DNA from 4 places in the Micromonospora sediminicola genome. Region 4 is predicted to be linked to each of the others. Evidence: riboswitches for the same ligand, from Rfam matches in the RefSeq annotation. Region 4 holds a riboswitch; each other region holds the start of a gene.
The links. Region 4 has a riboswitch for cyclic di-AMP ahead of GA0070622_RS01815 (C40 family peptidase). Riboswitches for the same ligand answer to the same signal wherever they lie in the genome.
Positions count from the first base shown of each region.

Region 1: another riboswitch for cyclic di-AMP. It lies ahead of GA0070622_RS23215 (C39 family peptidase); the one in region 4 lies ahead of GA0070622_RS01815 (C40 family peptidase).
Region 2: another riboswitch for cyclic di-AMP. It lies ahead of GA0070622_RS10160 (coiled-coil domain-containing protein); the one in region 4 lies ahead of GA0070622_RS01815 (C40 family peptidase).
Region 3: another riboswitch for cyclic di-AMP. It lies ahead of GA0070622_RS30585 (coiled-coil domain-containing protein); the one in region 4 lies ahead of GA0070622_RS01815 (C40 family peptidase).

Region 1 is NZ_FLRH01000004.1:394,446-401,334, reverse strand. It holds gene GA0070622_RS23235 (polysaccharide pyruvyl transferase family protein) at 1-1,048, opposite strand, end outside; gene GA0070622_RS23230 (acyltransferase family protein) at 1,196-2,380, shown strand; gene GA0070622_RS33505 (hypothetical protein) at 2,461-2,820, shown strand; gene GA0070622_RS23220 (hypothetical protein) at 2,970-3,734, shown strand; cyclic di-AMP (ydaO/yuaA leader) riboswitch at 4,041-4,180, shown strand; gene GA0070622_RS23215 (C39 family peptidase) at 4,377-5,228, shown strand; gene GA0070622_RS23210 (hypothetical protein) at 5,290-5,841, opposite strand; gene GA0070622_RS23205 (alpha/beta fold hydrolase) at 6,796-6,889, shown strand, end outside.
Region 2 is NZ_FLRH01000003.1:2,015,227-2,022,115, reverse strand. It holds gene GA0070622_RS10170 (HelD family protein) at 1-484, shown strand, start outside; gene GA0070622_RS10165 (cation diffusion facilitator family transporter) at 561-1,475, shown strand; cyclic di-AMP (ydaO/yuaA leader) riboswitch at 1,620-1,750, shown strand; gene GA0070622_RS10160 (coiled-coil domain-containing protein) at 1,755-2,831, shown strand; gene GA0070622_RS10155 (hypothetical protein) at 2,911-3,411, shown strand; gene GA0070622_RS10150 (SRPBCC family protein) at 3,413-3,925, opposite strand; gene GA0070622_RS10145 (STAS domain-containing protein) at 3,969-4,328, opposite strand; gene GA0070622_RS10140 (hypothetical protein) at 4,764-5,168, shown strand; gene GA0070622_RS10135 (BON domain-containing protein) at 5,353-6,030, shown strand; gene GA0070622_RS10130 (redoxin domain-containing protein) at 6,093-6,590, shown strand; gene GA0070622_RS10125 (DsbA family protein) at 6,587-6,889, shown strand, end outside.
Region 3 is NZ_FLRH01000004.1:1,908,641-1,915,529, forward strand. It holds gene GA0070622_RS30555 (heavy metal translocating P-type ATPase) at 1-1,344, opposite strand, end outside; gene GA0070622_RS30560 (hypothetical protein) at 1,361-2,320, opposite strand; gene GA0070622_RS30565 (heavy-metal-associated domain-containing protein) at 2,355-2,561, opposite strand; gene GA0070622_RS30570 (metal-sensitive transcriptional regulator) at 2,643-2,942, shown strand; gene GA0070622_RS30575 (SHOCT domain-containing protein) at 3,099-3,278, shown strand; gene GA0070622_RS30580 (YibE/F family protein) at 3,422-4,711, shown strand; cyclic di-AMP (ydaO/yuaA leader) riboswitch at 4,866-4,996, shown strand; gene GA0070622_RS30585 (coiled-coil domain-containing protein) at 5,001-6,026, shown strand; gene GA0070622_RS30590 (carbonic anhydrase) at 6,085-6,738, opposite strand.
Region 4 is NZ_FLRH01000003.1:280,572-287,460, forward strand. It holds gene GA0070622_RS01800 (zinc metalloprotease) at 192-1,181, shown strand; gene GA0070622_RS01805 (pyridoxamine 5'-phosphate oxidase family protein) at 1,256-1,801, opposite strand; gene dcd (dCTP deaminase) at 1,880-2,458, shown strand; gene GA0070622_RS01815 (C40 family peptidase) at 2,531-3,565, opposite strand; cyclic di-AMP (ydaO/yuaA leader) riboswitch at 3,579-3,716, opposite strand; gene GA0070622_RS01820 (N-acetylmuramoyl-L-alanine amidase) at 3,937-5,970, shown strand; gene GA0070622_RS01825 (C40 family peptidase) at 6,038-6,889, opposite strand, start outside.

The sequences.
Region 1 (6,889 bases), on a different contig from region 4:
TCGCGAAGCGGGCCTTGTGGCCGGAGTTGAGCGCGGTGTAGTCGGCCTCCGCGTAGAGGTCGGCGGCGTCGACGTCGGCGGGCACGTCCCGCATGATCCGGTGCGGGATGTCGAAGTAGCGGGCCAGTTCCAGCGTGCGCGAGTCGTGCGCGAAGAGGTAGCCGGGGGTGCCGGAGATCAGCGCGGTGATGGTGCCGTGGATCCGGGTGCCGAAGGCGAAGTCGTAGTCGGCCAGGTGCGCCATCCAGGTCCACGGGTCGACGAACATCCGCACCTTGTCCTCGACGAAGAGGGGGTGCGAGGTGTGCAGCGGCATCTCGCCGCTCTTGCCCCGGTGTTCGGGCGCGTCGCCGTAGAGCAGGGTGCCCAGGGTGCGCAGGTCCTGCGGCACGTAGCAGAGGTTCGGGTAGCGCTCCCGGTGGTGGCGGACGACGGCGGCCATCGAGGCGACGTACGGGGAGATGGTCAGCGCGACCCGGTCGTCGGTGCTCAGCTCGGCCCGGGGCTTGTCCAGCCGGAACGCGTCGCCGTGCAGGAACATCGACGGGCAGCCGATCTGCTCCACCGCGGAGAAGCCGAGCGTCCGCAGGTAGCTCTCGGTCACCTCGCCGCGTACGCCGATGCTGTGCGACCGGTCGAGCACGGCCCGGCAGAACGCGCTGACCGGCTCGTCGATCTGCCGCAGGTACTCCCGGTCGCCGTCGACGTTCGTCTGCACGCCGACCCCGAGGACCACCACCGGGATCTTCAGGCGCTCGATCAGCCGGGTCATCGGGGTGAGGCGGTGCACGAAGCTGCGGCGGAAGGCGTTGGCCAGCGGGACCACGAACACGTCGTACCGTTCGTTGATCTCGTCGGCGAGGCGCGGGTCGGCCGGGCTGCGGGTCGCGGTGATCTCCGCCGTGGAGGTGGCCAGCAGCTTGTGCGCGGCGTGGCTGAAGACCAGGTTGCCCGTGTTGTCGCCGATCCAGTTGCCGGCGAACGTCTCCTCCGGCGTGAGGACGTCGAACGGGCCCTTGCGGGCGCGGAGCAGGATCCGCTGGTGCATCCGGTTGGTCACCTTCCGTACTGGCACGGCGTGTCCGGCGGGCCGGGTGGGCGTCCGCTCGGGCAGGAACGGAAATCCTATCCGCCGCCCGCCGGGGCCCGGCCGGGCCTCGGCACCCCGCTCCTCCCGGCGGGTAGGGTGCCCGGAATGACCAGTGCGCCGACCACCACCCGCGCTCCGCGCCTGCCGTCGCTGACCGGGTTGCGCTGGGTCGCCGCTCTGCTGGTCTTCGGCTTCCACGCGGGCACCATGCGGATCGTCGCCGAGCCGGATCTCAAGGCGGTGGTCGACAAGGCGTTCAGCCTGGGCCTGTCCGGGGTCGAGTTCTTCTTCATCCTCAGTGGATTCGTGCTGGTCTGGTCGTACCGCGACGGCGAGCCGGGGCGGACGTTCCTGTGGCGCCGGGTCGCCAAGATCTACCCGAACCACGTGGTCACCTTCCTGGCGGCGCTGGCCGTGGCGGCCTGGTTCGCCGACCCGGTGCCGCGGCTGGCCGCCCTCGGCAACCTCCTCCTGGTCCAGGCGTGGATCCCGTTCGGCGGCTACTTCTACAGCGTCAACAACGTGAGCTGGTCGCTCTCCTGCGAGCTGGCCTTCTACCTGTGCCTGCCGCTCGCGGTGCCGTGGCTGCGTCGGGCCCGTACCCGGGCGCTGCGGGTCGTGCTGGTCGCCGCGCCGCTGCTCATCCTCGCCCTGTGGCCCGGGCAGCAGTTGGTGCCCGAGGAGCAGCGGTGGTGGTTCACCCAGATCTTCCCGGTCACCCGGTCCTTCGAGTTCTGGATGGGCGCGGCCGCCGCCGAGCTGATGCGCCGCAACCGCTGGCGCGGCCCCGACCTGACCGTGGCCAGCCTGCTCTTCGTCGGCACCTGGGTGGTCGCCGCGTTCTGGGTCCGGGCCGAGTTCTGGGCGGCGCTGCTCGCGGTGGCGTACCTGCTGGTGATCACCGCGGCGGCGCAGGCCGACGTGCGGGGCCGGTGGACCCCCTGGCGGTCCCGCACGATGGTCTGGCTGGGCGAGGTCTCCTTCGCCTTCTACCTGGTCCACGTGCTGGTCATGGTGACCGTGCTGCGGCTCACCGGCGACTGGGGCACCGGGCTGCCCGGGTGGCGGGGCCCGCTCGCGGTGCTCGGCTTCCTGCTGCTCAACCTGGCGCTCGCCGCCGCCCTGCACCGCTGGGTGGAGGTGCCGATGATGCGGCGTCTCGGCCCGCGCCGGCCCCGCCCCACGCCGGCCGCCGCCGCGCCGGCGCGGTCCGTGCCGGCGCCGAGGTCACCCGCCGACGCCGGCGCCCCCACCCCGATCGAGTACGCCGGGCGGCGTGGCCCCGACTGAGGCGCGTCCACCCTGGTCGGTGGTGTCACGACACGCCGACCGAGAGTGCGCGGCGGTGGGATCGGCGGTAATTTGTACCCGTGCTTCCGATCGCGCTCACCTGTCCCGTGTGGTGGGTGGCGCGCTGGGCGGCACGCATGTTGGCCAGCCTGGCCGTGGTCGTCGCCTGCTCGCTCGGCGCTACGACACTGCCCGCCGGGGTCGCCACGGCCGTCCCGACGCCGGCCGGCCCGGCCGTCGGCCTGACGTCGCGTACCCCGACTGACACGCCGGTCGCCGCGCGGCCGGGCCGTGTCGACGTCGCCGAGCGGCCGGCCCCCTCCACCGGCGTCCCGGAGCCCGCGCCCCGGGACGCGGTCGCGCGGCCCGGCCACCGGGAGCCGGTCCCGGCCGGTCGGCACCCGGCGCCGGTCGGCCCCCGGGCCCCGCCCGCCCGCTGACCGCACGGGCGGTCCCCGGCCCGTCCCCGCACCCACCGAACCTCACCCCGCACCCGCCTCGGCGGCCCGGCGGCGCCCGTTCCGCGGCCGCGCCCCGCCCCGACCGGCGTGCGACCTTCCCGCCACGTCTTCTCCGTGAGGTGCCGACCATGTCGCAGACCGTTCTCTACCACTTCCTCACCGCCGTCCCCGAGGCCGCCGCGATCTGGTCGGCCCTGCTCGTGTCCGCCTTCGGCCTGCTCGCCGTGCTCGTCGCCCGCCCCGACCGCGACGGCGCGGCGGACCTCGAACCCGATCCGGTCGACGCGGAGGCGCTGCACCGGGCGGACCTCGCCCGCTACGCCGACGAGGTGGCGGTGGCCGCCGCCGGAGCCGCCCAGACCGCCCGCCGGCGACGCGAGCGGTGGCTGGCCGTCCAGGACGAGGCGGAGCGGGCCTGGGTGGCCTTCGACGAGGCGGAGGCGGCCGCCCGCCGCCTGGCCGGCGCCGCCGCGCTGCCCGCGCCGCGCACGCCACACACCCCGTCCGAGTACGCGGCGCGGGAGCGCTGGCTGCACCACGCCGCCATGGCGGCGCACTGGCGGGGCGACCTGACCGCCCGGCAGCTCGCGGACGTGCTGGCCCACCGCAACGGGTGGGACCCGCGTCGCCATCCGGCTGAGCAGGAGATCGTGCTGGCCCGGACGATCCGTGACGGCCGACGGGCGGCCTGGGAGGCGGCCGCCGAGCGGGAGCGACAGGCCTGGCGGGACGCGGAGCTCGCCGCCGACGCGGCGCGGACGCTGGCCGCCGAGACCTACGCGGCGGCCGCCGCGGTGCGGCCGTCGCCCGCCCCCCGCGTCGCGTCGGCCAGCCGAGTCCCGGTGCCCACCGTCGTCCGCGGCGCCCGCTGGCGGCCGGCCCGGGTCGGCTGAGTGGCGTCTCCGCCGAATCGTTACCCGAATGCGGTGAGCCCGCTCACGTGCGGCCCGGAAACGGGCGCTCGGCGCACAACCGGTCAGCGGACCCGACAATTGCGGGGCGTCGGCCGGTCGAATGCCCGCTTTTCGCCTTCCGATGCCGGCTCGAACCCTTGCCCCCATTGAGTGAAGTCAGTAACCGGCTGTTCCGATATCCGTAGTCGCGGACGATGTTTACGCAGGTGGGAGCGCTTGGCTTGAGGCGTACCCACCGGTAGTGTCGGCGCGTCCGGTGCGGTTTTCGATCGCAGACGGCGACGCCGCACCGACCCGCCTAATCGTGCATACGAACCGGGGACCCACAGCAACACCGGGGTGAATCCGCGAGCCACGGCCCGCGGTAGGGCGTACTTCCCGCCCGAATCCGTCAGCTAACCCGGTCGGCGGCCACGGAAGGAGTTCCATTCCTCGTGCGAACCACCCCCCGATCGTCCCCCCACCTCCACGGCCCGGTGGTGCCGGCGCTCGCCTGACGGCGACGCCCACCCGACCCCCCGTGTGCGCCCGGCTGTCCGGGTGCCCCGTCCCGCGGCCGTCCCGCCCCGTCGAACGCGCGTGAAGTCCTCCGCGCGGGGGCCGGCGTGTGCCGCTCACGCCCTGGAGGAACCCGTGAAGCACCACCTGAAGCGTCAGCTGCGGCGTCTCGCCACCGAGCGCCCGTACCAGATCATCGCCGGTTCGGCCGCCGCCCTCGTGTTGGCCGGCGGCACCGGTGTCGCCCTCGCCGCCACCGACGACACCGCGTCCCGGTCGGAGAACACCGTCGCGGTCGCCGAACTCGGCTCCCGCCTCGGCGAGGCCGCCAGCCGCGGTGAGGCCCGCATCGCCGTCCCCTCGCCGAGCGCCTCACCCAGCGCCGCACCCACCGCCTCGCCCTCGGCGAAGCCGGCGGCCAAGGCCACCACCGACCCGGACACCAAGCCGAAGCCCAAGCCGAAGCCGCCGGCGAGCAAGGTGCTCGACTACGACTACCAGGCGCAGACCACCTACTACTACTGCGGCCCGGCCGCGGTGCGCAACGCGCTCAGCGCCAACGGCATCGAGCGGAGCCAGGACACGCTCGCCGTCGCCCTCGGCACCACCGAGATGGGCACCAACTCGGCCGAGGACACCACGCGCGTGCTCAACCAGCAGGTCAAGGGCAACCCGTACCGGACCCGCATGATCCCGGGCGCGGCCACCCCGGCCCAGATGGACCGGCTCCAGGCCGACGTGGTCACGGCGGTCAGCAACGGCCGCGCGGTCGTCGCCAACGTCGCCGGCGACGCCACCGACACCAACGGCGGCTGGCACTCGTTCCCGGGCGGTCACTACATCGCGGTGGTCGGCTACAAGAACGACGGCCGGACCGTCCGGATCGCCGACTCGGCTGACCCGTCGCTGCCCTCGTACTGGGTCACCACCATCGATCTGGCGAACTGGATGGCGACGCGCGGCTACTCCGCCTGACGCCTTTTACGACGCGCGAAAGGCCGGCACCCTGTTGGGGGTGCCGGCCTTCGCGTGGGTCTTACTTGGTCCAGTGCTGGTTCACGATGTCGGTGGCCTGCTTCTCCCACTGGGCGTAGGCGTCGGGGTAGGCGGAGACCTGGACGGTCTGGGCGGCGTCGGTCAGGGGCATCTTGTCCCAGCCGTCGACCTGCTTCAGGCCCTTGAGGAAGGCCAGGGTGGAGTACTCGGGGTCGGTGATCTGCTCCGGCGTGCCCCAACCGGAGGAGGGGCGCTGCTGGAACAGGCCCAGCGAGTCGTGGTCATTCTTGTCGCCGAGGTGCCCGAGGTTCTCCAGCTTCGACTCCTGCAGGGCGGTGGCGATCGAGATGACCGCGGCCCGCTCGGGCAGGCCGGCCTTCTTCGTGGCGGCGATGATCGCCTTGGCGTTGGCGGTCTGCTCGTCGTTCAGGGTGATGCGGGACTGCTCACCCTGCACGGACGCGACCGCGACGGGCTTGGCGGCGGCGTGGGCGGGGGTGTCGGCGTGGGCGGCGACCGGACCGGCGAACACGCCACCGGTGAAGGCCAGACCAGCGATACCCAGGATGCTCTTGCGCAGGATCGTGTTCATGAGAGGGCTCCATTCGGGGGTCAACACACCGGGGGGGTGTGGGCACCGTCAGGCGCTCGAAAAGTCTTGAAGGGATCCGGCACGCTCGTGGAGCCGGGGGGCCAGCTCACGGGGCCGGGGATGTCCGGCTGGCTCGCGGAGCGGGGGGCCTCGTCGCGGCGCCGGGATGATGTGTAACGACCGTCCGCCCACCGTCATTCCCGTGGGCGGGGCGGCGGCTCGGGGGCTCGCTGCCTGCTCGGTCGTTCACCCGTCTACAACGCCGCCGACCCGGCGCCGATTCCACGCCCGGGGTGCCGCCCACCACCACCGAACCGGACACCCACCCGCACCCCACGCGCCCGGGTGAAAGCCCACGGGTGCATCCGGACACCCGCAGACACCCGTGACGCTCCACCCAGCGCCCGCCAACCCGGCCGGTGGAACGTCATGGGTGTATCCCGGCCGCGGAGACACCCATGGCGTTCCACCCAGCGGCCGCCAGCCCCGTCGGTGGAACGTCATGGGTGTATCCCGGCCGCGGAGACACCCATGGCGTTCCACCCAGCGGCCGCCAGCCCCGTCGGTGGAACGTCATGGGTGCATCCCGGCCGCGGAGACACCCATGACGTTCCACCCAGCGCCCGCCAGCCCCGTCGGTGGAACGTCATGGGTGCATCCCGGTCCGGTAGACACGCACCCCGTTCCACCCACCGTGAGCCGACGCCGCGAGTGGAACGCCATCGGTATGTCACGCCGTACCAGACGTCCGTTCCGTCCGAGGCCGGGCAACGCCCACGAAGCACGGCCCGCGTCCGTGGCCGTCTCCCGGCGGCGGGCCCGAGGCGAGGGCGCGATCGTCGACGAATCTCCGGAAGGCGTCCCGTGGTGACGGACGCGCCGGCGGCGGGTGCCACGGTTGCGGGAGGCGTCGGCTCTCGCGCGTCGTGTCCGTCCGGTGGCAGACTGCGCCGTATGGGCGATACGACGGGGACCCGTCACCTGGTGCTCCTGCACGGCATGGGTGCCACCGGCGAGGTGTGGCTGCCCTGGGCGCCGCTGCTGGAGC
Region 2 (6,889 bases), 1.7 Mb from region 4:
GGCCCGCGACCAGGCGCTGGGGCGTCGCCGCCGGCACCGCTACGAGCTGACCACCAACTACCGCAACTCGGCGGAGATCTTCGCGGTGGCGGCGGCGGAGATCCGCCGGCTGTATCCGGACCTGACGCTGCCCGACGCGGTGCGTTCCACCGGCGTGTCGCCGGTCGAGCGCACGGTGCCCGCCGCCGAGCTGCCGGCGAGCACGGTCGAGGCGGCCCGGATCCTGCTGGGCGAGGTGGAGGGCACCGTCGGCGTGATCACGCCGGTGCCGCGCCGGGACGAGGTGGCCGGCTGGCTGGACGGCCTCGGCGCCGGCCGGCTCCAGGTGGTGACCAGCCTGCAGGCCAAGGGCATGGAGTACGACGGCGTGGTGCTGGTCGCGCCGAGCGAGATCCGGGCCGACCCCGGCTCGGGGGTGCGCACGCTCTACGTCGCGTTGTCCCGGGCCACCCAACGCCTCACCACGCTCGACCCGACCGGGTGATCCACCCTCACTTGCACACATAGCGATGTGAACATACATTGGGCCTGGCCAGGGTGCGGGAGGGAAGGGTGTGTGCGTGGGCGCAGGTCATGACCACAGCGGTGCGGTGACCAACGCGGCGCACCGCCACCGGGGCCGGCTCTGGGCGGCGTTCGCGCTGCTCACCGCCCTCATGCTGGTCGAGGCGGTGGCCGCCTTCGCGACCGGTTCGCTCGCGCTGCTCTCCGACGCCGGGCACATGTTCACCGACGTGCTCGGCATCGGCATGGCGCTGGCCGCGATCACCGCCACCCGGCGCGCCACCACCGATCCGCAGCGCACATTCGGCCTCTACCGGCTGGAGGTCCTCGCGGCGCTGGCGAACGCGGTGCTGCTCGGCGCGGTCGCGGTCTACGTCCTGGTCGAGGCGGTACGCCGGTTCGGTGACCCGCCGCAGGTGCTGGCCGGCCCGATGCTCGTGGTGGCGGTGCTCGGCCTGCTCGCCAACGTCGGCGCCTTCGCGCTGCTGCGCTCCGGGGCGCAGGAGAGCATCAACCTGCGCGGCGCGTACCTGGAGGTGCTCGGCGACCTGCTCGGCTCGCTCGGGGTGATCGGCGCCGCGCTGGTCATCGCGGTCACCGACTGGTGGTGGGCCGACCCGTTGGTGGCCGTGGCGATCGGTCTGTTCATCCTGCCCCGCACCTGGCGGCTCGGCCGGGCGGCGGTGCGCATCCTGGTGCAGGCCGCGCCGGAACACCTCCAGGTGACCGCGGTGCACGACCGGCTGGCCGCCGTGCCGGGCGTGGCGGAGGTGCACGACCTGCACGTGTGGACGCTGACCTCGGGCATGGAGGTGGCCTCGGCGCACCTGACCACCGCTCCCGGCGCCGAGGTCGCCACCGTGCTGGCCGCCGCCCGGGCCGCCCTGCACGAGGACTTCTCGATCGATCACGCCACGTTGCAGATCGAACCCGGAGCGTCGGCCGGAGCGTGCGGCCCGACCGAGTGGTAATTAGGGCAAACTTAAATCTAGGCCGCTATTGTGGCGTAATGCCGGCTTTGCCGGGTTCACCGGCTCCGGGCGACGGAGCCGGCCCCGGGCAACGCCGGTAGGCTCGGTCGCGGCCACACCGCGGGCGCCACCCCGGCGCCGGTGGAGCGGCCGTCGCCTAATCGCCCGCAGGGCGAGCCGGGGAACCACGTACGTGGGGTGCATCCGCGTCAGCGGTAGGGATCTTCCGTCCCGAACCCGTCAGCTAACCCGGTCGGCGGTTGACGGAAGGACATGTGAATGCCCCCAGTGGCACCTGTACGACGGACGGCCGCCCGGATGGCGGCCCTGCTCGTCGCGATGCTGGCCCTCGGCGTCGTGACCGCGCCGGCCTCCCCCGCCTCGGCGGCGTGGTCGGCCTCCCCCACCGGCCTGCGCGCCGCCGCCCCCGGCGGTGACGACGAGGGCGGCACCCCGGAACTGCGCGCCCAGCTCGACGCGGCCAGCAAGGGCTGGCTGGAGGCCAAGGCCGCGCTGAGCCGGTCGGTGGCCCGGCAGAAGCAGCTCACCGAGCGACTCGACGCGGTCGGCGCCGAGCTGGCCGTACGCGACGCCAAGGTCGGCGAGATCGCCGAGGTGGCGTACCGCACCGGCCGGATGGGCACCGCCGCGGCCCTGCTCGGCAGCAGCAGCCCGGAGGGCTTCATGGACCGGGCGGCCGCGCTGGAGCAGGTCGCCGCGCACGAGGACCGGACGCTGCGCGACCTGATCACCACCCGGGACGAGGCGACCCGGACCCGCGCCGCGCTCGACGGCGAGATCCGGGAGCAGCGCAAGCAGGTCACGGTGATGGCCAAGCGCAAGCAGCAGGCCGAGCGGGCGCTGGAGGTGGCGAACGACCGGCCGTCCGCCGGCAGCGGCGGCGTCCGGGGCACCTCGACGGCGAACGCGACGCCGGCCAAGCGCAACTCCGACGGCTCCTGGCCGGCGGAGTCGTGCAGCGTCAACGACCCGACGCCGGCCGACGGCTGCATCACCCCGCGCACCCTGCACGCGCTCAACCAGGCCAAGGCGGCCGGCTTCACCCGGTACGTCTCCTGCCACCGGCCCAGCGGCTCCGGCGAGCACCCGAAGGGACGCGCCTGCGACTTCGCCGCCCAGAAGGACGGCTTCGGCGGGGTGGCCAGCGGCGGCGACCGGACGTACGGCAACAACCTGGCCGCGTACTTCGTGCGCAACGCCGACCCGCTCGCCGTGCTCTACGTGATCTGGTTCAAGCAGATCTGGCTGCCCAGCAGCGGCTGGAAGTCGTACAGCGGCGGCAACGGCGACCCGTCCAGCGACCACACCAACCACGTACACCTGTCGGTCTACTGAGCACTACGCTCCCCGACGTACTCCGGGAGTCGTCGCGCGGCCCACGACGTGGGCCGCGCGACGGCCGACGATCGGTGGCATGAGACGACTCTCCCCCGCCGGACGCAAGGCGCTGCTCACCGCGCACCTGGTCACCTCGCTCGGCTGGCTCGGCGCCGACCTGGGGCTGCTCGCGCTGGGCGTGGCCGGGCTGCGCGGCGCCGACCCGGAGGTCGTCTACCCCGCGGCGGCGTTGCTGGTCACCTGGCTGTTCGCGCCGCTGAGCGTCGCGGTCTGGCTGATCGGGGTGGCCAGCGCGCTGCTCACCCCGTGGGGGCTGCTGCGGTGGCGGTGGGTGCTGGTGAAGTTCGCGCTCACCACCGTGATGCTCGGGCTGGTGCTGCTCCTGCTGACGCCCCGGGTCCGGCACCTCGGCGCGCTGGCCGGCGCGGCCGACGCGCACCTGCGGATCGACCTGGTGGTGCCGCCCGCCGTCTCCACCACACTGCTGCTCGTGGCCACCGTGCTGTCCACCTGGAAGCCGTGGGGGCGGCTGCGCCCGCCCGCCCGCCGGTCGGTCCCGGCGGGGCGGGCCGGCTGAGTCAGGCCGGCCGGCCCTCCAGGGTCGCGCCCAGACGGGCCGCGAGGCCCAGGTGGGCGGCGCGGGCCTGGCGGAACGCGTAGCCGAACAGCGGGGCCGGCGCGGTGAGGGTGATCTCCACGTCGATCCGCACCACGCCGTCGGGCTCGTCGCGCAGCCGGGTGTGGTTGCGAACCGTCGTCGCCGGCTGCTGCCGGGCCACGGTGACCACCTCGTCCTCGGTGGCGACCAGCACGTCCGCCTGGTAGGTCACCGGGAAGTGCAGGGGGCCCAGCTCCAGCCGGTCGGTGATCGCATAGCTGGCCAGCGCTCCGGGCCGCGACGGCACCTGCCGGACCCGCACGATCAGCGGATGCAGCTCGCCCTGCCGGCTCAGGTCGCCGAGCAGGGCCACCGCGTCCGCCCGGGTGCACCGGGCCTGCACGGTGTAGCTGAAGCTGTCGCTGCTCTGCAACCGATCCCCCTCGCCGTCGTGGGTCGCGACGATCGTCCCGTACCGGAGCCGGGCTGGCAACGGGTCGAAGGTCCCCAGGCCGGAGGGGGATCGAGGGCGGCGCTCAGGCGCCGGGCAGCACCTCGGGGGCGTCGTCGGCGAACCAGGGCTCGGGCGCGCCGAAGAGGCCGAGCAGGCCGGTCACCCAGAGCTGCCGGTGCACGAACCGGCTCGGCTCGGTGACCACGAGCTTGACGCCGCTGACCTCGCATGTCTGGAAGCCGGCGACCATGGCGCTGATGCCGACGGAGTCGATGAACGTCACGAGCCGCATGTTGAGCTCGATCCGGGCGGGACGGGCCTTCGCGAGCACCTCGGCGATCGCTTCCCGCACCTCGTACGCGGTGTCGACGTCGATCTCCCCACGGGGCGCGATCTGGACGACACCACCCGGACGCACCGACTTCACGATCGACAGGCTCACGCGAGCACCTCCACTCGCCCGTACGGGCGCCTCATCAGTACGCGGGCCGCGACCGAGAGTATTCCTCCGACGGCCCCCGTCGCCACCCCCCGGGATGAGCAATTCGCGGAGTGGGCACACCTGGGCGAGCCCAATCCGGACCTCCGGGTTCCAATTTCCCCTTCGACGCGGACCACGACCGGCCGAACGACCGGGCCGGACCGGCCGATCCGCCGACCCAGGGTAGCGGGCCCGCGCACCTCGCGCGGACACCCGGTCCCCGACACGTTCTCCACGGTTCGTCCGGTTCGCCCGGCGACGGCCCGGGCCGCCGTCGGGACGGGTTTGGCGCGGGCGCCGACGGGGCACAGCCCACGGGGAGTGAACCGTGACGCGCCGGATGAACACCGGAGTCCGAAGTGGCCGCCGGGCTTCGGCACCCGAGGAGGTAGAACGATGTTCGGATCCAGCCTGATGGACCGCCGCAGCAAGCCCGAGCGGGTCGCGGACCAGGCGTGGCAGCACCTGCTCTCCGCCGTCGGCTCCGCCGGTGACAGCGTGCGGGACGCCACCCGGGCGGCCCGTCGCAACTCCTCCGGCCTGGCCGACGACGCCACCGACCTGGTCGGCACCGCCGCCGACGAGGCGCGCCGGCGGGCCAGCCTCGCCTTCGACGCGCTCGCCGGCCGCCGGCCCGCGCTGCCCTGGACGCTGCTGATCGCCGCGGCCCTGGCCGGCGCCGCCGTCGGCTGGGCCGCCGGCACCGCCGCCCGCGCCGCCGGCAGCCGGGACCGGGTCGCCGACGAGATCGAGTTCGTCGACGTCGACCGGCCCAACTCCCCCGCCGGCCTGGACGGCTGACCGGGACCGTACGAGCCGGCCGGTGGCCGCCCCCCCCGACCCCGGGGGCGGCCACCGGCGTCTCCGCCACCCGGCGGGGCGTTCCTCACCCGGACCGGGTGAGGGCGGGTCACCCGGTCCGCGCCCAGGATCGGTGGTGCGGGAGTACGTGCCCGCGTCGCCGACCGACGGGGAGGAGAGCCGGATGGCCACCGAGACGACCACGCGTACGGACCGGGACATCCAGTCCGCCGTGCTCGACGAGCTGACCTGGGAACCGCGGGTGGGCCCCGACGAGATCGGGGTGACCGTCACCGACGGCGTGGTGACGTTGACCGGGCGGGTCGACAGCTACGCCAAGAAGTGGGCCGCCGAGCGGGCCGCGCACCGGGTGGCCCGGGTCCGCGCCGTCGCCAACGACCTCGCCGTCCGGATCGACACCGCCGCCGGCCGGGAGGATCCGCAGATCGCCGTCGCCGCCGCCCGCGCCCTGGAGTGGGACGCCTTCGTGCCGGTCGAGGCGCTGCACGTCACCGTGGCCGACGGCTGGGTCACCCTGCACGGCGAGGTCGAGTGGGAGTACCAGCGGCGCGCCGCCGAACGGTCCGTCGCCCGGCTCACCGGCGTACGCGGGCTGAGCAACGGGATCACCGTCCGGCCGGCGGTCCGCGCGGACGGGCGGGACCTGGCCGAGCAGATCGTGGACGCGCTGGCCCGCAACGGCGCGACCGAGGCCGAACAGGTCGGCGTCCGGGTCCACGGCGACACCGTCCTGCTGGAGGGCCGGGTCCACTCCGGGCCCGAACGCGACGAGATCGAGCGGGTGGTCTGGAACGCCCCCGGCATCCGGGAGGTGCACAACCACCTGTCCGTCCGGCGGTGAGCCGGCGAACCACCCGGCCCGGGTGAGCCCGGCTCACCCGGGCACGGGCCAGGGTGGGAGGCATGAGTGATCCGAACGGGCTGATCACACCCGGGCAGGTAGCGCCCGCGTTCACCCTGCCGGCGTCGCCGGACGGGCGGGAGGTGGGCCCCGGACAGTTCCCTGGCCGTCCGGTGGTGCTGGCCTTCTACCCCGCCGACTGGACCCCGGTCTGCGGCGACCAGATGGCCCTCTACCAGGCCGCCCTGCCCGAGCTGGAGCGGTACGACGCGGTGCTGCTGGGCATCTCGGTGGACAGCGTCGACTCGCACCGGGCGTTCGCGGAGAGCCGGGGCATCCGCTTCCCGCTGCTGGCCGACTTCGAACCCAAGGGCGAGGTGTCCCGCCGCTACGGCGCGTACGCGCCGCGCGGGCAGTCGGACCGGGCGCTCGTGGTGATCGACCCCGACGGCCGGGTGGCCTGGAGCCACCTCTCCCCGCCCGAGGTCAACCCGGGCGTGGACGGCATCCTCGACGCCCTGGAACAGCTGGGCACGGATCGGCGGGTGAGCACCCGATGACGACGCCGTTGCAGGTCACCACCGCCCGACTGCGGATCCCGGTGTCCGAGCGCGACCACGTCCGTGGGCCGGCCGACGCGCCGGTCACCATCGTCGAGTACGGCGACTTCCAGTGCCGGTTCTGCGGCGCCGCGTACCCGAACCTGGCCGAGGTGCTGCGCCAGCGGGCCGACATGGTGCGGTTGGCGTACCGCCACTTCCCGATCACCAACGTCCACCCGTACGCGGAGAGCGCGGCGGAGGCCGCCGAGGCGGCCGGCGAGCGGGGCCGGTTCTGGGAGATGCACGACTGGCTCTTC
Region 3 (6,889 bases), on a different contig from region 4:
GCCGGTCTTGTCCAGCACCACGGTGTCGACCTGTCGGGTGGACTCCAGCACCTCCGGCCCCTTGATCAGCACGCCGAGCTGCGCGCCGCGCCCGGTGCCGACCAGCAGCGCGGTCGGGGTGGCCAGGCCGAGCGCGCAGGGGCAGGCGATGATGAGCACGGCCACGGCGGCGGTGAACGCGGCGGTCGGACCGGCGCCGGTGCCGAGCCACCAGCCCAGCGTGCCGGCGGCCAGGGCGATCACGATCGGCACGAAGACCCCGGAGATCCGGTCGGCCAGCCGCTGCACGGCCGCCTTGCCGGTCTGTGCCTGCTCCACCAGCCGGGCCATCTGGGCGAGCTGGGTGTCCCCGCCGATCCGGGTGGCGCGGACCACCAGCCGACCACCGGCGTTGACGGTCGCGCCCACCACGGCGTCGCCCGGCCCGACCTCGACCGGCACGGATTCGCCGGTGAGCATGCTGGCGTCGACCGCGGAGGTGCCCTCCTCGACCACCCCGTCGGTGGCGATCTTCTCCCCGGGCCGGACCACGAACCGGTCGGAGACCGCGAGCTGGTCGACCGGGACCCGGGTCTCCTGCCCGCCGCGCAGCACCGCCACGTCCTTCGCGCCCAGTTCGAGCAGGGCACGCAGGGCGGAGCCGGCGGTGCGCTTGGCACGGGCCTCGAAGTAACGCCCGGCCAGGATGAAGACGGTCACCCCGGCGGCGGCCTCCAGGTAGATGTTGCCGGCGCCGTCGCCCCGGGTGATGTCGAACCGGAACGGGTGCGTCATCCCGGGCATGCCGGCGTCGCCGAGGAAGAGCGCCCAGAGCGACCAGCCGAACGCGGCCAGCGTGCCGAGCGAGACCAGGGTGTCCATGGTCGCCGCGCCGTGGCGCAGGTTGACCAGCGCGGCCCGGTGGAACGGCAGCCCGCCCCACACCACCACCGGAGCGGCCAGCGTGAGCGAGGCCCACTGCCAGTGGTCGAACTGCCAGGCCGGCACCATGGCCAGCACGATCACCGGCAGGGTCAGCACCGCCGAGACCCACAACCGGGTACGCGCCCCGCGCAGCTCGTCCACCGGCTCGGCGCTCATGGTCGCGTCGGCCCGGGCGGGCGGCGGTGGCACCGCGGCCGTGTAGCCGGTCTTCTCCACGGTGGCGATCAGGTCGTCCGGCGTGACCTCGTCGGCGTACCGGACGGTGGCCTTCTCGGTGGCGTAGTTCACCGTGGCCTCGACGCCGTCCATCCGGTTGAGCTTCTTCTCGATCCGGGCGGCGCACGACGCGCAGGTCATGCCGCCGATCGCGAGTTCGATCAGGTTCGGCGCGGTCGGGAGCGTCTTTCCCGTGGTGGTCATCGCGGCACCTCCCCGGTCAACTGTGCCCGTGCCCCGGGGTGCCGTGTCCGGCGTCCGGGGTCGGTGCGGTGGTGGTCGCCGGCCCGGTGGGCGCCGGCGGGGCCTGGTCGCCGGCCACGACGGTGAACTCGGCGGTGTGCACCGCGTCGCCGTGCCGGAAGTCCAGGTAGAGACGGTACGCGCCGGCCGACGGCACCTCCGCCGCGAACGTGACCGCCGGCCCGGCCGGCGTGCGCCCGTCGCCGGGCGTGCCCTCCGGGTGCACGTGCAGGTAGGCCAGGTCACCCTGGCGCAGCGCCACCAGGTGGCCGTACGCCCCGAGGTAGGGCTGGAGGTCGGTGACCGGCCGGCCGTCCCGGCTGACCGAGAGCGTGAGCCGGCTGGTGCGGCCGGGCTCCGGCGCGCCGGTGAGCGTGACGGTGTAGCCGTCGACCGTGGTGCTGGTGGCCGGTGGCGGCAACGGTCGCGCGGCCAGCGTGCCGGGGACGGTGACGTCGACGCCGAGCGTCAACGGCTCGCCGCCGGTCGGGGTGAAGTCGGCGAACGCCCGCCACACGCCCGGCCCGGCGAGCGGTGAGGCGACCCGCCAGGTGCCGTCGTCGGCCAGCTCCGGGTGCACGTGCCGGAAGCCGGAGAGGTCGCGGCGGGCGACGATCAGGTGCATGCGCTTGTCGTGGGCCACGTCGTAGCGGGTGACCGGCCGGCCGTCCGGCCCGGTGATCCGGAACGCGAACTGCCCCTCGGGCGCGGCCGTCGGCTGGAACGTGTAGCCGCGCTCGGAGACGAGCAGCCCGCCGGGCAGGCGGGCGGCCGCCTCCCCGGCGTGACCCTGGTCGCCGTGGCCGGCGTCGGTGTCGTCGTGGCGGGTGTCGGCGGCCGGGGCGTCGGGACCGGCCACGTGACCGATCCCGTACGCCGCGCCGAACACCGCCACGAGGCCGAGGGCGAAGCCGCTCAGCTTCGTCGCCGTGTTCATGGTGTCTCCTCGTGTCGTCGGGTCCGTGAACCCGTCACGCCCCGACGAGGTCGTAACCGGCCTCGTCCACGGCGGCGCGTACGGCGTCCGCGTCCAGCGGGCTCCGGCTGGTGACGGTGACCCGGCCGGTGGCCAGGTCGATCTGGACGTCGGTGACGTCCGGCAGCGCGCTCAGCTCGGTGCTCACCGCGGTGACGCAGTGCCCGCAGGTCATGCCCCGCACCTGGTAGGTGGTCTCCATCGCGTCCCTCCGATCTCATACCCCCCTGGGGTACTCATCGCACGTTAGCATACCCCCGAGGGGTACGCTATCCTCGATCTCATGACCACGCCGCCCACCCCGACCCGGGGCTACACCGCCAGCAAGGACCAGCTCCTCGCCCGGCTCCGCCGCATCGAGGGTCAGGTCCGGGGGATCGAGAAGATGGTCGAGGACGACCGCTACTGCATCGACGTGCTGACCCAGATCTCGGCCATCCAGGCCGCGCTGGACAAGGTCGGCCTGGGCCTGCTGGACGGGCACGCCCGGCACTGCATGCACGAGGGGGCCGCCGAGGGCCGGGCCGACGAGATGGCGTCCGAGATGATGGCCGCCGTCGGCCGCCTGATGAAGCGCGGCTGACCGGGACCTCCGTCCCCCGGGACGGGCCGCCCGACCCGGTCCGGCGACCGGCCGGGAGACGTACCGTCGAGGTGGCCGGGCCCGGCGACCGCGCCGACCCGGAGCCGACGGACGGAGGGCGGCCGGATGATGTGGTCGGGCCCGATGATGGGCTGGATGTGGATCTGGTCTTTGCTGGTGCTGGCGGTGCTGGCGGGGCTCGTCTGGTTCGTGGTGCGGATGCCCGGTCCGGACCGCGCGCCGCCCGGCACGGCCCGGCGCATTCTCGACGAGCGGTACGCCCGCGGCGAGATCGACGAGGACGACTACCGACGGCGACGCGCCGGCCTGGCCTGACCCGGCGTCCACCGGCGGCGCGGGCCGGCCTGGCTACCATGGCCGGGCGACGACCCGGGCGTGATCCCCACGCGTCCGCGCCGGCCCCGGTGACCCGACCGGTCCGGTGACCCGGTTCCGCCGCGACCGTTGGGAGAGACGCCGTGGGCGCCGATCACACCCGTCCCGCAGCCGCCGCGCCGCCGGGCGTACGCCGGCTCCTGATCGCCACCGTGGTGCCGCTCTTCGTGCTCACCGTGATCGCGGCGCTGGTGCTCTGGCCCCAGGCGGACCGCGACCCGGTGGACGGCGGCGCGGACGTGCCGCGCTACCACGGCACGGTGACCCGGGTGGTGACCGAGCCCTGCCCGCCGACGCCCGAGTCGCCCGAGGGCGACACCGGCGGCCCCTGCGGCACCGTGACCGTCGCCGCCGAGCAGGGGCCGGACGCGGGCCGGCAGGTCGAGACGCCGGTCCCCACCGGACCCGGCGCGCCCCGGGTCGCGGTCGGCGACGAGGTGGTCCTGGTCGAGCTGGTCGACCCGGGCGACCCGTCGGTGAAGACCTACAACATCGCCGAGCACCAGCGCGGTACGCCGCTGATCTGGCTGGTGGCCCTCTTCGCTGCCGCGATCGTGGCGTTCGGCCGCTGGCGCGGGCTGGCCGCGCTCGGCGGACTGGTGGCCAGCTTCGCCATCCTGCTCGGCTTCGTGCTCCCCGGCATCGGCGCCGGGCAGTCGCCGCTGCTGGTGGCGATCGTCGGCGCCGCACTGATCATGTTCGTGGTGCTCTACCTGACCCACGGGATCACCGCGCAGACGTCGGTGGCGGTGCTGGGCACGCTCGGCAGCCTGGTGATCACCGGAGTGCTGGGCACGCTGGCCACCGCCGCCACCCACCTGACCGGCTTCGGCAGCGAGGACGCCACCACGCTGTCGATGTTCCAGGGTGACGTGGACCTGCACGGACTGTTGCTGGCCGGCATCATCATCGGTTCGCTCGGCGTGCTGGACGACGTCACCGTCACCCAGGCGGCCACCGTCACCGAGCTGGCGCACGCCAACCCGGGGCTGTCCCGACGGCAGCTCTACCGGGCGGCCACCCGGGTGGGTCGGGCGCACATCGCGTCCACCGTCAACACCATCGTGCTGGCCTACGCGGGCGCCTCGCTGCCGCTGCTGCTCCTGCTGGTCGCCGACTCCCGCCCGGTGGGTCAGCTGCTCACCAGCGAGTTCCTCGCCCAGGAGATCGTCCGTAGCGCGGTGGCCACGCTCGGCCTGATCGCCGCCGTACCGCTGACCACCGCGCTGGCCGCGGTCGTGACCACCGCCGGTCGCGCCGGGCGGGCCGCCGGACCCGCGACGCCCCGGCCGCCGTCGCCCCGGGAGGACGCGTGGGAGGCGCTCGGCGAGGGCCGGTCCGGCGGGGGCAGGAGCACGGAGGCCGCATGGTGACACTCCGCAGCGTAACGGCCGATTCCAAACGCGATGCTGGTCACGCTGGGCGGTGGCGAATTCTCGCGATTGGTCGGCTTCCGGACGTAGATCCCCGGGAGTGGTCTCGGGTAACCTCGCTGCCGGTCACCGCCGAAGGCGCGCACCGGCGCCTGCGGTGCCGCCGCCCAATCGCCTCCGGGCGAGCCGGGGAACCAGGTACATGGGGTGAATCCGCGCCAGCGGAAGGGGCCGCTTCCGTCCCGAACCCGTCAGCTAACCCGGTCGGCGGTCGACGGAAGGGAACACTGTGACGGCACCCCTGCGCCGCTGGCTGACACCCGTGGTGGCCGTGCTCGCCGCTCTCGCCGTGCTGGCCGGGCCGACGCCGGCCTCGGCGGCCCCCGGCACCGCCGCCCCGAACCCCTCGGGCCACTCGGAGGACGACGACCCACCGCTGATCAGCGAGGCCGTCACCGCCGCCAACCGCGCCTACCTCCAGGCCAAGTCGAAGTTGGACACGTCGCGCAAGCGGCAGCTCCAGCTCGCGCTGGAGGTGAAGGCGGCGCAGAGCCAGCTCGACGCGCTCAGCCCGCAGGTGAGCGAGATCGCGGCACAGTCCTACCGGACCGGTCGCGTCGGCGCCATGGCGATGCTGCTGGAGAGCGACTCCCCCGACTCGTTCGTCCAGCGGGCCAGCGCGCTCGACGAGCTGAACCTGTTCAACGCGCAGCGCCTCGCCGCCATCAACGAGGTGAAGGGCCGCGCCGAGCGGGCCAAGATCGCGCTCGACGCCGAGGTGCGGGAGCAGGAGAAGCAGGCGAACGCGATGGCCCGCGAGAAGGTCGAGGCGCAGAAGGCGCTGAAGCTGGTCGGCGGGCTGGACTTCACCGGTGGCCTGGTCTCGGCCACCTCGCCGGTTGCCAAGATCGGCCCCGGCCGCACCGCCGACGGCGGGTGGAAGTCCGAGTCGTGCAGCGAGAACGACCCGACCACCTCGGGCTGCGTCACGCCGCGCACGCTGCACGCGTACAAGGAGGTCAAGCGCGCCGGCTTCAACCGCTTCGTGGGCTGCTACCGCCCCGGCGGGCCGTGGGAGCACCCCAAGGGCAAGGCGTGCGACTGGTCGTTGCAGAACAGCGGCTTCGCACCGTGGCACAACAACGACACCCGCCGGTACGGCAACGAGGTGGCCGCCTTCCTCATCCGCAACGCCGACCGGCTGGGCATCTACTACGTGATCTGGAACCGGCAGATCTGGTTCCCGGCGACCGGCTGGAGTTCCTACAGCGGGCCCTCCAACCACACCGACCACGTGCACATGTCGCTGCTCTGACGCGCGCGTACGACAAGGGGCCGCCCGTGGGCGGCCCCTTTCGCGTATCGGTTCCCGGTCAGCCGGCGAGCGCCGCGTCCGCCGACGCGGCCGGTGCCGGCAGCGGGGCCGGGGACTGCGCCACCGTCCGGACCTCGCCGCCACTGAGCCGGTACGACATGCCGACCACCGCGCAGGCCCCGCCGGCCACCTTCGCGGCGAGCACCGAGGAGCGGGCCAGCAGTGCCTCCACCGTCTGGGCGATGTGCACGTCGATGATGCCGTCGAGGTCCTCGACGCCCTGGCGGCCGGCCCGGAGCAGGCTGGGTGAGACGGCGTCCACCACCGCGCCCAGGTGTCCGGCCGGGGCGGAGCCGGTGCGGACCGCCTCGCGGGCCGCCTGGACCGCGCCGCACGAGTCGTGGCCGAGCACCACCACGAGCGGCGTGCCGAGCACGGTGACCGCGTACTCCACGCTGCCCAGCACCTCCGGGCCGGCGGTGTGGCCGGCGGTGCGCACCACGAAGAGGTCACCGAGGCCGCGGTCGAAGATGATCTCGGCGGCGAGTCGCGAGTCGGAGCACCCGACGATCACCGCGAACGGGTGCTGACCGTCGGCGACCGCCGCCCGGTGCCCGGCGTCCTGGTTCGGGTGCTGCGGCACACCGGTGACGAACCGGTGGTTACCGGCACGCAGTTCGGCGAGTGCCTCGTCGGGGGTGGTCGGGATCATGCTGCTCACCTCGTCCTCGCGCGGAGCCGTCAGGCCGGCCGGCGGCGGTGTCGGCCCCGCGACCCACCGTCACACGCGACCCATGGCACGTCAAGATTTCGTGATACGCATTTCATACGTCACCGTCGCGGACCGCGCCGGGTCGGGGCGC
Region 4 (6,889 bases):
CTGTACCTGAGGTCACCACTCCCGTGCACCCAGGCACCCCCGCCCCGCCGTCGGGCAGGAGTGGATCAAGGATGTTGCGTGCCGGCAACATATGGGCGTTCTCAAATCCGTCGATGGGATGTAACGTCTGCTCCACGTTTCCGACCCGGCGTGACACACCCCCTGCCACGCCGTCAGAAAGAGGTGGGCCCATGGGACCCCGTCCCAACCTGCTGACCCGGCGTACCGCCGGTGTCGCGACGTCGACCCTCGCGCTGCTGCTCAGCACCGCTGCCGTCGGCGTCGTCCCCGCTGCCTCGGCCTTCTCGGCCGCCCCGGCCGGCGTCTGCGCCGAGCCGGCCGACGCCCACGGCCACGCCGACGCCCGCGTCGCCAAGGGCGGTCACCCCCGGCTCGACCCGAACGAGCTGACCGCCCAGCAGGTGCGCGAGCGCGAGGCCGACCTCGCCGCCGCGCAGCGCGAGCGGGCCAACTTCCGGACCGGCCCGACCGTCACCCCGCTGGCGTCCGTGACCATCCCGGTCGTGGTGCACGTGATCCAGGAGAACAGCACCCGGGCCGGCGGCAACATCCCGGACTCGCTGATCAACCAGCAGATCACCGTGCTCAACCAGTCGTACGCGGGCTCTACCGGTGGCGCCGCCACCGCCTTCGCGTTCCAGCTCACGAAGATCAACCGGGTGACGAACCCGTCCTGGTACCCGATCGTGCAGGGCTCCTCGGCCGAGCGCTCGATGAAGACCTCGCTGCGTACGGGCGGCAAGAACACGCTCAACATCTACCTGGGCGAGCTGAGCGACGGCCTGCTGGGCTGGGCGACCTTCCCGAAGCGCACGCTGGACAAGATGGACGGCGTGGTCGTGCTCAGCGAGTCGCTGCCCGGCGGCACGGCGACCAACTACAACCAGGGCGACACCGGTACGCACGAGGTCGGCCACTGGCTGAACCTCTACCACACCTTCCAGGGCGGATGCTCCGGCTCGGGTGACAGCGTCTCCGACACCCCGGCCGAGGCGTCGCCGGCGTACGAGTGCCCGACCGGTCGGGACACCTGCTCCACGGCCGGCAAGGACCCGATCACCAACTTCATGGACTACACCTACGACTCCTGCATGTACCAGTTCACCGCCGGCCAGGCGAGCCGCATGCTCACCGCGTGGAACGCCTACCGCGCGGCCTGACCTCACCCGCACCACACGACAGGTGCCGGTCCCGTTCTCAAACGGGGCCGGCACCTGTCGTTTCGGCAGGCGGCTCAGGCAGCCGGGCGGCGGGTGTCGAAGCCGTGCCGGCCGCGCCGGCCGTCCGCGGCGAGCGGGTCACGGCGTGCCGGCGTGGCGCCCCGCGGGTCGAGCCAGACCCGCATCTGCGGCCGGCCGGCACCCGGCTGGGCCACCGGGTCGCGCCGGGTCAGCATCGCCACGTCGACGGTGAACTCGAACAGCCGCCAGTCACCCTGCGGCGCCGCCCGGGCGACCCGGGCCAGTCGGGCAACCGTGGCCGGATCGGTCACCGGACGGGCCCGGCCCGCCACGTAGGCCTCGTCGTCGCTCTCCTCCGGCGGGAAGGAGTGCAGCGCGTAGCGGCCGTCGCGTTCGAGGTCGCGGCGCTTCGGGGAGTCGATGACGAAGCACCAGAGCCCGTCGGCGGTGATCACCGGGGAGACCGGGTGCACCCGCGGGCCGCCGTCGGCGCGGACCGTGGCGAGGTAGCCGAAGCCCGGCCCGTACTGCTGCATCAGGAGGCGGATCTCGTCGGCGAGGCGGGGCTCGTCGGCGGCGAATTCGGACCAGGAAGCCATGCGGACATTCTATCGAACACGTGTACGAAGAAGTAGTGCGACACGCAGGTCACCCGTACCGGTCGCTATGGTGTTCCGATGCTGCTCTCCGACCGCGACCTGGTCTCCGAGATCAAGTCGGGCACGCTCGCGCTGGAGCCCTTCGAGCCCACGCTGGTGCAGCCGTCCAGCATCGACGTACGCCTGGACCGGTTGTTCCGGGTCTTCAACAACCATCTCTACACCCACATCGACCCGTCGGTGCAGCAGGACGACCTGACGTCGATGGTGGAGGTGCCGGAGGGCCAGCCCTTCGTGCTGCACCCGGGCGAGTTCGTGCTCGCCTCCACGCTGGAGGTGATCTCGCTGGGCGACCAGCTCGCCGGGCGACTGGAGGGCAAGTCCAGCCTGGGCCGGCTCGGCCTGCTGACCCACTCCACCGCCGGCTTCATCGACCCGGGCTTCTCCGGCCACGTCACGCTGGAGCTGTCCAACGTGGCGAACCTGCCGATCACGCTCTGGCCGGGAATGAAGATCGGTCAGCTCTGCATCTTCCGGCTCTCCTCGCCGGCCGAGCACCCGTACGGCTCGGCCGTCTACGGATCGCGTTACCAGGGCCAGCGCGGCCCGACGCCGAGCCGGTCCTGGCAGAGCTGGCGCACCTGGCCGACCCGCTGACGCCGAACGCCTCTTGTTAAGAGGGGCCCCCTCCTATGCAGAATGCGTTAAGAGGGGGCCCTTCCTTACACCTCAGGCGGGGCGGCCGTAGCTGTTGATGTCGCCGTCGTCGACGCGCTTCATGGTGATCGGCTTGCCGGACTGGGAGGCGTGCACCACCCAGCCGTCGCCCACGTACATGCCCACGTGGTGCAGGTCGCCGTAGTAGAAGACCAGGTCACCGGCGCGCAGCTCGGACCGGCTGACCCGCTTCGTCACGTCGTGCTGCTGCCGCGCGTTGTGCGGCAGCGAGACCCCGCCCTTGGCCCAGGCGGCCATGGTCAGGCCGGAGCAGTCGAAGTGGTCCGGGCCGGCGGCCCCCCAGACGTAGATCTTGCCGATCTGGGCGCAGGCGAACTTGACCGCAGCCCCGGCCGGGCCGCCGGGGTAGCCGGCGGGGCACGGCGCCGGGCGCAGCGGGCCGCCGCCACCCTTGCCGTACACCTTCAGCCGCAGCTTCTCTAGCTTGGCGATCTCGGTGTCGATCTGCTTCTTCTTCGTCGCGAGCTGCGCCTCGGTGCGGCTCAGGTCGGCGACCATCTGGTCCAGCGGCCGCTTCTTGGCGGCCAGCTCGTCGCGCAATTCGGCGACGGCACGCACCTGCTCCTGCTGGTGGTGTGCGAAGCGGTCGAGCAGCTCCAGGCCGCTGACCAGGTCGCCCGGCGAGCGGCTGCCCAGCAGGGCGTTGACGGTGGAGAGGTTGTCGCCCTTGTACGCGTCGGCGGCGAGCCCGCCGACCTGGCCCAACGCCGCGTCCACCCGGGCCTGCAGCGGGGCGATCTGCCGGCCGAGCGCGTCGGCCTGCTTGCGCCGCACCGCGAGCTGCTCGCGTACGGCGTTGACCTGCTCGATGACCGGTTCGAGCTTGTTCCAGTCGCGGTCGATCTGGGCCTCGATCTCGGCGACCGAGGGTTCGGCGTGGGCCGCCGTGGCGCCGCCGGTCAGAACGACGGCGGTGCCGACCAGGGCGGCGAGGGCGGTGGTGAAGCGGGACCAGCGGGAACGCGGCGCGACGAGGGACCGGTCGACCGACCGGTTCGACGACGGCCGCGGGGCATGGAGTGCCACCGGGCGTCCGTACTCCTTCTTCCTGACCGCCTACCGGGTTAGCTGACGGATTCGGACGGGAAGGGAGCCGCCCTACCGCAGCTCCGCTGCGGATTCACCCCAGGTACCTGGTTCCCCGGCTCGCCCGTGGGCGACTCGGCGGTGCCGGACCGTCACCGACCGGGTTGGACGGTGAGACTGGCGGCCGACGATTCACCAGAGTAGGAGCCGTCGTTATCGATCCGCAACTCGGGACGCCGTGACACTCCGTACCGACACCTGGGTGAAGTTTTCTTTCATTAAGGATTACCTGCTGGAAAGGTATTGACCCTCGCGGGTGTGCGGAGTGAGGGTGGGGACGCAGTGACCCCCATCCCTGTCCAGGAGGTTCGATGCACCTCTCCACCCCACCGTCGGGCGGACGGATACTGCTGGCCGCCGCCGTGGCGACCGCCACCGCGCTGGCCGTCACCGGCCCGGTGACCGCCGCGCCGGAGACGGCCGGACCCGCCACCGACCGGCAACGGCAGTACGCCGCCGCGGCCACCGAGTACGGCGTGCCGCAGAACGTGCTGCTCGGCGTCTCCTACCTCGAGTCCCGCTGGGACACCCACCCCGGCCAACCCAGCACCAGCGGCGGCTACGGCCCGATGCACCTGACCGACGCGGCACACGTCCTCGCCACCCCGGGCAGCGCCCACGTCGACGAGGACGAGGACCCGCGCGGCGACGACTCCCGCCCGCTCACCCTCGACCCGGCCACCGCCGCCGCGCCGGCACGGGAGACCCCGCTGCCCCGCGCCTCGCTGCAGACGATCGACACCGCCGCGACGCTCACCGGGCTCGACGCGCAGACGCTGCGCACCGACCCGGCGGCGAACATCCGCGGTGGCGCGGCGCTGCTCGCGTCGTACCAGAAGGCACTGGGCGGGCCGGTCGGCGCCGGCACCGACGCGGCGGCCTGGTACGGCGCGGTGGCCCGCTACTCCGGCGCGGACACCGCCGACGCGGCGGCGGCCTTCGCCGACGAGGTCTACGACCAGCTCGGCCAGGGCGCGACCCGGACCACCGACGACGGGCAGCGGGTCACGCTGGCCGCCACCGCCGCCCGGCCGGACCGGTCCCGGCTGGCCCGGCTCGGCCTGCGCCACGCCCAGCGGCCGGACGGCCTGGAGTGCCCGGTCCGGCTGGCCTGTGAGTGGATCCCCGCCCCGTACGAGCAGCTCAGCGCCGACCCGGGCGACTACGGCAACCACGACCTGGGCAACCGGCCGAAGCAGCAGAAGATCGAATACATCGTCATCCACGACACCGAGGGCTACTTCGGCCCCAGCGTCGACCTGGTGAAGCGGGCCGACTACCTGGGCTGGCACTACACGCTGCGCTCGGTGGACGGCTACGTCGCCCAGCACATCAAGGCCAAGGACGTCGGCTGGCACGCCGGCAACTGGTACGTCAACGCCAAGTCCATCGGTCTGGAGCACGAGGGCTTCGCCGGTCAGGGCACCTGGTACACCGAGGCGATGTACCGGGCCTCGGCCAAGCTGGTCCGCCACCTCGCGCTGAAGTTCGGCATCCCGCTGGACCGGCAGCACATCATCGGGCACGACAACGTGCCGGGCACCACCGCCGGCACCGTGAAGGGCATGCACTGGGACCCGGGCCCCTACTGGGACTGGTCGCACTACTTCGACCTGATGAAGGCGCCGTTCCGGAGCACCGGCACGGCCCGCACCGGGCTGGTCACCATCGACCCGGACTTCGCCACCAACCGGCCGGCGTTCGTCGGCTGCAACCAGCAGCCGCCGGGCGTCCCGACGCCCACCCCGCCGGCCGCGACCTGCCCGTCGCGCGGCTCCTCCGCGGTGGTCCTGCGGACCGCGCCGAGCGTGGACGCCCCGCTGGTCAACGACCTCGGGCTGCGCCCGGACGGCACGCCGGACACGATGTACATCTCCGACCACGGCGCCCGCGCCTCCGCCGGCCAGACGTACGCGGTGGCCGGCCGGCAGGGCGACTGGACGGCGATCTGGTACCTCGGCCAGAAGGCGTGGTTCCTCAACCCGGCGTCGGCGCCGACCGCGAAGTGGGCCACCGGCTTCGTGGTGACCCCGCGGCCCGGCAGGGCCACGATCCCGGTGTACGGCCGCGCCTACCCGGAGCAGGCCGCCTACCCGGACACCATCCCCTACCAGACCATCTCGCCGTTGCAGTACACGCTCGCGGCGGGCCAGCGGTACGCGGTCGGCGGGGTGCTGCCCGGCGAGTACTACCGCGCGGTCTCGTTCGACGGCTCGGCGCCGGGTGACCGGACCGTGGTGCGCGGCGAGAACCGCTACGTGCAGGTCCAGTTCGGTCACCGGATCATGTACGTGAACCTCGACGACGTGCTGGTCCTGCCGTCGCCGATCGGCGCGCCGCGGTAACGGCCCACCGACACGGGAAGGCCCCCGGTCCAGCTGGACCGGGGGCCTTCCCGTCGGAGCGAACGGGTCAGTACGGCCGGCGGTAACCCGCGACCGGCATGTACTGCAGCTTGCCCACCTGGACCGGTTTGCCGGTGCGCGGCGCGTGCACCATCAGACCGTTGCCCAGGTAGATCCCGACATGATGCAGGTCGCTGAAGAAGAAGACCAGGTCACCGGGGCGTGCCTCGCTCGCCGAGATCTTCCGGCCCTCGTTCCACTGCGCGCCGGTGAAGTGCGTCAGCGAGATGCCCGCCGCCTTGTACGCGTACTGCGTCAGGCCGGAGCAGTCGAACGAGTTCGGCCCGGTGGCCCCCCACACGTACGGGTCACCGACCTGGGCGCATGCCGTCTTGATCGCGGTACGCGCGGCGCTGCTCACCACACCGTCGATCGACGGGCAGCCCTCCGGGCGGATCGAGGTCACCGGCAGCATCGCGGTCAGCCGCTTGATCTCGGAGTCGATCTGCTTCTTCTGCGCCGCCAGCTTGTTCTTGCGCTCGATCTCGGTGGCGATCAGCGCGTCCAGCTTCTGCTTCTGCGCGTTGTACTTGTCGCGGGCCGCGAGCACACCGGCGATCTGCTTGCGCTGGTCGTCGGCGATGCGGTCGAGCATCACCAGCTGCTCGGCCAGGGTGCCCGGCTTGGTGCTCACCAGCAGCGCGCCCATCTCCTGCGACGGGCCCCGCATGTAGTAGCGGGCGGCGATGTCACCGACCTTGTTCATGGCCAGCGTCGAGGCCAGCTCCAGCGGCACCATCTTCTTCTGCAGCTCCGCGGACTTCTTCTGGTCCGCCTTGAGCTGGGCGTTGACCTTGTTGTAGTCCTCGATCGTGGGTTCGAGCTTTTCCCACTGCTTGTCGATCTGGGCGTCGATCTC